Regions from separate parts of the Mesorhizobium sp. AD1-1 genome, predicted to be linked through region 1. Evidence: predicted binding sites of a transcription regulator. Region 1 holds the regulator's gene; the other holds the start of a gene.

The links. The regulator PhoB, encoded in region 1, activates phosphate uptake and scavenging genes when phosphate is short. The targets are predictions, from matches to a motif close to TGTCATNNANCTGTCAT.
Region 2: a site for PhoB is predicted at 1,904-1,920, ahead of LB519_RS14505 (RNA degradosome polyphosphate kinase). Genes of this name have one in related genera too.

The regions. Positions count from the first base shown of each region.
Region 1 is NZ_JAIUGP010000005.1:72,510-75,923, reverse strand. It holds gene LB519_RS11955 (ROK family protein) at 1-1,020, shown strand, start outside; gene phoB (phosphate regulon transcriptional regulator PhoB) at 1,037-1,726, opposite strand; gene phoU (phosphate signaling complex protein PhoU) at 1,743-2,450, opposite strand; gene pstB (phosphate ABC transporter ATP-binding protein PstB) at 2,477-3,295, opposite strand; gene pstA (phosphate ABC transporter permease PstA) at 3,313-3,414, opposite strand, start outside.
Region 2 is NZ_JAIUGP010000006.1:243,234-246,647, forward strand. It holds gene LB519_RS14505 (RNA degradosome polyphosphate kinase) at 1-1,772, opposite strand, end outside; gene LB519_RS14510 (zinc-finger domain-containing protein) at 1,984-2,229, shown strand; gene LB519_RS14515 (FAD-dependent monooxygenase) at 2,249-3,414, shown strand, end outside.

The DNA.
Region 1 (3,414 bases):
CTCAGCCTCAATCCGGAAGCGGCCGCGGTAATGACCGTGGTGCTGTCGCTGAACTTCCTCTCGGTCGCCGTCATCGACTATGCCGGCCAGGTAATATCCGAGGAACAGCGTCGGCTCGACACGCTGACGATGTCGCGCGACTCGCTGATCGGTGAGTGCACGGCAATCGTGCGGCGCCGCCTGGAAGATCCCGACCTGGACGTGCGCAGCATCGCTCGTATCGCGCTGGCCGTCCAGGGCATCACCGACACCCGTGCCCGCGCCATGCTGTGGTCGCCGATCACGCCGCACACCGACATCGCCTTCGCCGACATATTCGAAGAGGAGTTCGGCATCCCAGCCATTATGGAGAACGATTGCAACATGATGGCGGTGGCGCTGCGCTGGCGCGACCCCGATCGTTACCGCGACGATTTCATCGCTATCCTTTTGTCGCACGGCATCGGCATGGGGCTGGTGCTGAAGGGCGAATTGTTCACCGGCACCCATTCCTCGGGCGGCGAATTCGGCCACATGATTCATCGGCCGAACGGGGCGCTGTGTCGCTGCGGACGGCGCGGCTGCGTCGAAGCCTATGCCGGCAATTATGCCATCTGGCGCAACGCGCGGCAGATGGGCGAGGATGCAGAGCCCGTCGCCGATGTCAGCGACGCCGACATGCGCGCCCTGGCTGCTGCCGCCCGCGAAAGGGACGGGCCCGAACGGGAAGCCTATCGCAAGGCCGGCGAAGCGCTCGGCTACGGCCTCGGCAGCCTGTTTGCGCTGATCGATCCGGCGCCGGTCGCCATGGTCGGCGTCAGCGCCGCCGCCTTCGACCTGATCGAGCCGGCATTGCGGCAAGCGATTGCCCAGACCGCCGGCGGCCAGCATTCCAAGTCGATTTCCTTCGACACCGAGCCGAACGAACTGCCGCTGATCCGCGAAGGCTGCGCCATGCGGGCGCTGATCTTCGTCGATCAGGAGATTTTTGCGCCGGGCGTGCAGGCGAGATCCGGTCTCGGCGGCAAGAACGTGGCGTGAGTTCAAACGAGGGAGTTCAGTCCTCGCGAATGGCGTAACCCGCCCCACGGATGGTGCGGATGACATCGGGCATACGGCCGTTGTTGACCGCCTTGCGCAGCCGGCCGACATGCACATCGACCGTGCGTTCGTCGATGTAGATCGTCTCGCCCCAGACATTGTCGAGCAGTTGGCTGCGCGAGAACACGCGGCCTGGATGGCGCATCATGAATTCAAGCAGGCGGAATTCCGTCGGCCCGAGCCGGATCTCGCTCTTCTTGCGATAGACACGGTGCGATTCGCGATCGAGCACGATATCGCCGACCTTGAGCACGCTGGACAGCACTTCCGGCTTGGCCCGGCGCAGCAGCGCCTTGACCCTGGCCATGAACTCCGGCGTCGAGAAAGGCTTGACCAGATAGTCGTCGGCACCGGTCGAGAGGCCGCGCACGCGGTCGCTTTCCTCGCCTCGCGCGGTCAGCATGATGATCGGCAGCCGCTCGGTCTCGGGACGCATCCTTAGCCGGCGGCAGAGTTCGATACCGGAAACCGCAGGCACCATCCAGTCGAGCACCAGAAGGTCTGGAACGTTCTCCTGCAGCCGGATTTCGGCCTCGTCGCCGCGCGTCACCACCTCGACCTGGTAACCTTCGGATTCGAGATTGTAGCGGAGCAGCACGCCTAGCGGCTCCTCATCCTCCACCACCATGATGCGTGGCGCGATCATCGGCTGGTCACCCCTGTCATGCCGCTGGCGCGGACATTGCCGTCTCGTCCTGCTTCGGACGGTTGGCTGGCAACTGCGTGCCGGTCAAAACATAATAGGCATTTTCGGCGATGTTGGTCACGTGGTCGCCGATCCGCTCGAGGTTCTTGGCGCAAAACAACAGGTGCGTGCACGCCGTGATGTTGCGCGGATCTTCCATCATGTAGGTCAGAAGTTCGCGGAACACCGATGTGTATTTGACGTCGATGCGTTCATCATTGTTTCGGAGCGTGGCAAGCGCTGCCGCGTCAGCGGCGGCATACTCGTCGACGACCCCCTGCACCTGGATCAGCACCAGCTGCGCCATCGCGTCGATCGAATGCGAAAGGTCGTGCGGCGTGACGCTCAGCCCGACAGTGCCGACGCGCTTGGCGATGTTCTTGGCAAGGTCGCCGATGCGCTCGAGGTCGCCGGCCATGCGGATCGAACCGACTACCGCACGCAGATCGTTGGCCATTGGCTGGCGCTTGGCGATCAGCGTGATGGCACGATCGTCCAGCTCGCGCTGGCGTGCATCCATGATGGCGTCGTCGGAAACCACCCGCTGCGCCAGCGCATTGTCCGAATTGAGCAAAGCCCTGGTCGAGCCACCGACCATCGAGCGGGCGAGATCGCCCATGTCGCGGATCAGCTGGCTGATCTGCTCCAGATCCTCATCGAAAGATGCGACGGTATGTTCACCCATGATCTTCGTCCCTCATATGCCAGAGATCAGCCGAACCGGCCGGTGATGTAGTCCTGGGTGCGTTTGTCGTCGGGGGTGGTGAACATCTTGTCGGTGGCGCCCTCCTCGACCAGATAGCCAAGATGGAACATCGCGGTGCGCTGCGACACGCGCGCTGCCTGCTGCATCGAATGGGTGACGATGACGATCGTATAGTTCTGACGCAGTTCGTCGATAAGTTCCTCGACGCGAGCGGTGGCGATCGGGTCGAGCGCCGAACACGGTTCGTCCATCAGGATCACCTCGGGCGACACGGCGATGGCGCGTGCAATGCACAGGCGCTGCTGCTGGCCACCGGAAAGACCCGTGCCAGGTTCCTGCAAACGGTCCTTGACCTCGTTCCAGATCGCCGCCTTCTTCAGGCTGGACTCGACGATCTGATCCATGTCGGCCTTGCGCTTGGCCAATCCGTGGATGCGCGGCCCATAGGCGACGTTCTCGTAGATCGACTTTGGGAACGGATTGGGTTTCTGGAACACCATGCCGACGCGCGCCCTGAGTTCGACGACATCGATGTTCTTGTCGTAGATGTCCTCTTCGTCGAGCGTTATCTTGCCGGTTACCCGTGCTGAATCGATGGTGTCGTTCATGCGATTGAGGCAGCGCAGGAAGGTGGACTTGCCGCAGCCGGAGGGGCCGATCAGCGCCGTCACCTGGTTCAGGCGGACGTCGAGATCGACGTCGAACAGCGCCTGCTTCTCGCCGTAGAACACGCCGACCTTGTCGCCGCGCATTTTGATCACTTCGTTCGACTTCATCTTGTCGCCCACTGCGTTTTCAAGGGACTGTTCGGTCATGATGTTCATACCAAAATGCCTTTTTTCTACCAGCGCCGCTCGAACCGACGCCGAAGCACGATCGCGGTGATGTTCATGGCCATGAGGAAGACGAGCAGGATGATGATGGCGCCGGACATGCGCTCGAC
Region 2 (3,414 bases), on a different contig from region 1:
GACAGGCCAGGAACCTGCGGCCGCAGGCAGCAGATGCCGCGCACGACAAGGTCGATCTCGACGCCGGCGCGGCTGGCATCGTAGAGCGCGTCGATGATGATCGGATCGACGAGGGCGTTCATCTTCATCCAGATGCGCGCCGGTTTGCCTTGCACCGCGTAGGCAATCTCGTCGGCAATGTGCTTCAGGATGCGGCTTCTCAGCGTGAACGGCGAGATCGCCAACCGCATTTCGTCCGTCGGCTCGGCATAGCCGGTGATGAAATTGAACAGCTGGGCGACATCGCGCGCAATCGTCGGATCTGTGGTGAAGAAGGACAGATCGGTGTAGATGCGCGCGGTGACCGGGTGGTAGTTGCCGGTGCCAAGATGCACGTAATTGCGCAGCTTGCCGTCCTCGCGCCGCACCACCAGCGACATTTTCGCATGCGTCTTCAGTTCGAGAAAGCCGAACACCACCTGCACGCCGGCCCGCTCCAGGTCGCGCGCCCAGCGGATGTTGGCTTCCTCGTCGAAACGCGCCTTGAGCTCGACCAGTGCGGTGACCGACTTGCCGGCCTCGGCCGCGTCGACCAGCGCGCGCACGATCGGACTGTCGTTGGAGGTGCGGTAAAGCGTCTGCTTGATCGCCACCACTTCCGGATCGGCCATTGCCTGGCGCAGGAACTGCACCACCACATCGAAGGATTCGTAGGGGTGATGGACGACGATGTCCTTCTCGCGGATGGCGGCGAAACAATCGCCGCCATGCTCGCGGATGCGCTCGGGAAAACGCGGATTGTAGGGCGTGAATTTCAGGTCGTCGCGGGGAACGGCGACGATCTCGGAAATCTGGCTGAGCGCCAATGGACCGGTCAAGACGCTGATGCGGCTCGACGACACGCCAAGCTCGCCGGCGACGAAATCGCGCAATTCGCCAGGCATCAGCCTGTCGAATTCGATGCGGATCACCGATCCGCGCCGACGCCGCTTCAGCGCCGTTTCGAACAGGCGCACGAGGTCCTCGGACTCCTCCTCGACCTCGATATCGCTGTCACGGATGATGCGGAACGTGCCGGAGCCCTTGACCTCGTAGCCGGGGAAGAGCTTGCCGATATACAGGCCGACAGCCTCTTCCAGCGGGATGAAGCGGACATGATGCTTGCGGTCCGGCAGACGGATGAAGCGCTTCAGCGCCACCGGCAGGCGCAGCAGCGCGCTCATCTCCTCGCCATTCTTGCGATGGCGCAATTGCAGCGCCATCGAGAAGCCGAGATTGGGGATGAACGGGAACGGATGCGCCGGGTCGATCGACAGCGGGGTCAGCACCGGGAAAACCTGTTCCTGGAAATGGTCTTCCAGCCAGATTTTCTCGTCCTTGGTCAGCGCATCGCGGGTGATGCTCTCGATGCCTTCCTTGTTGAGCAGCACGGTGAGCGCCGAAAGGCTCTTCTGCTGGTCTTCCTGCAGCCGCTCGACCTCACGCAGCAGCTGTTCGAGCTGCTGTTCGGGGGTGCGGCCGTCGGGGCTCTTCAGCGTGATGCCCTCGCGCACCTGGCCGGCAAGACCGGCGACACGGACCATGAAGAACTCGTCGAGATTGGCGGCCGAGATCGACAGGAAGCGGACGCGCTCCAGCAGCGGGTGATTAAGGTTCAGCGATTCCTCGAGAACGCGCCGGTTGAACTGCAGCCAGGAAAACTCGCGGTTGACAAACCGGTCAGGGTTGCCGCCTTCCGGGCGAGCCACCTCGACATCCACGAATTCGTTCTGCACCGGCTTCAGTTCGTTCATGATTCCCGCTCTTCCACACCCGCTCAAGCCGGCTAGCCAGTCACTCTAGCGACCCATGGTCCCTCCCGAAAACCGAAATCGGTTTTCGGGTCATGGGTTAACCGGCTTAACTTATCCTCTGACAGGCTTTTGCGACAGTTTGATTTCATCGAACTTGCAAAGAGGTCTGATATGATCCAGATGCAGACGAGACTGCGTTAAGGAGACGACGATGGCAGGCGGTTCCATTCCCCATTTTCAGAACGATGCGGGCTATCCGGCAATCGACATCGGGGTGAAGGAATTCATGTGCACGGGCGCCAATCCGCCTTTCGACCACCCGCATGTGTTTCTGGACATGGGCGACGACAATGAAAAAGTCTGTCCCTATTGCTCGACGCTCTACCGCTATTCGCCGAAGCTGAAGGCGACGGAAACGCTGCCGGCCGGATGCATCTACATCGAACAGGCCGCCTGAGACTTTCGCGACCAGCCCGATGAACGACACGCGTTCCCGGCAAATTGTCGTCGCCGGGGCCGGTGTCGCCGGATTGACCGCAGCCCTTGCATTCGCCTCGCGCGGCTACGCGGTTCGGGTGTTCGAACAGGCGCAGCGCCTGGAAGCTGCCGGCGCCGGCATCCAGCTCTCTCCAAACGCGACGCGCATCCTTCGCCAGCTTGGCGTGCTCGACCGGCTGCTGCCGGCAGCTGTGCGGCCGCAAGCCGTGGTGTTGAAGAAGGCCGCGACCTTGCGCGAACTGGCGCGCGTGCCGCTGGGGCAAGCCGCCGAAACCCGCTGGCAAGCACCCTATCTCGTCGCGCACAGGGCCGATCTGCAGAGCGCATTGACCGCGCGCGTTGCCGAGGTGCCGGATATCCATCTCACCACCGGCGCGCGCATCGGCGACGTTGCCTCCGGCCCGCATGGCATCACGGCGACGGCCGAGATCGACGGCAAGACCATCGAGGCGGAGGGCTTCCTGCTGGTCGGGGCCGATGGCGTCTGGTCGTCGGTGCGCGCACTTGTCGACTCGGCCAAGGGGTCGGCTTCGCCAAGAAACCATTTCTCCGGCGAACTGGCCTGGCGCGCGACCATCGCGGCTGATAGCGCCGCGGGGCAGAGCTTTGCCGCCATCGGCGCCAGGGACTGCGTCACCACCTTCCTGCATCCCGGCTTCCATATGGTGGCCTATCCCGTCAGCAAGGGTGCGGCCTTCAATCTCGCGGCCTTCACCAGGGGCGACCGCATTGCCGAAGGCTGGTCCGGCAACGCCGACGCCGGGATCCTGACCCGAGCTCTTGCCGGCACCGCGGCAGAACTTGCCCGTCTGGTCGAGCAGGCCGGCCCGTGGACCGCGTGGCCGATCCACACTGTCGACCCGCAACAGCCCTGGACAACACCGAACGGCATGGCGCTGATCGGCGACGCCGCGCATGCGATGACCCCATTCGCGGCGCAAGGTGCGGCCATGGCGATCGAGGATGCAGCGACGCTTGCCGACGCCGTCTACGCCTCCCCTACGGACCCGCTGGCCGCGCTTGCTGTTTGGGAGCAGTCGCGGCGGCCGCGTGTCGCGCAGGTCGCCCGACGCGGCGCTGTCAACCGGCTGGCCTGGCATGCCGCAGGGCCGGTGGCGATTGCGCGCAACGTGTTCCTGAAAAT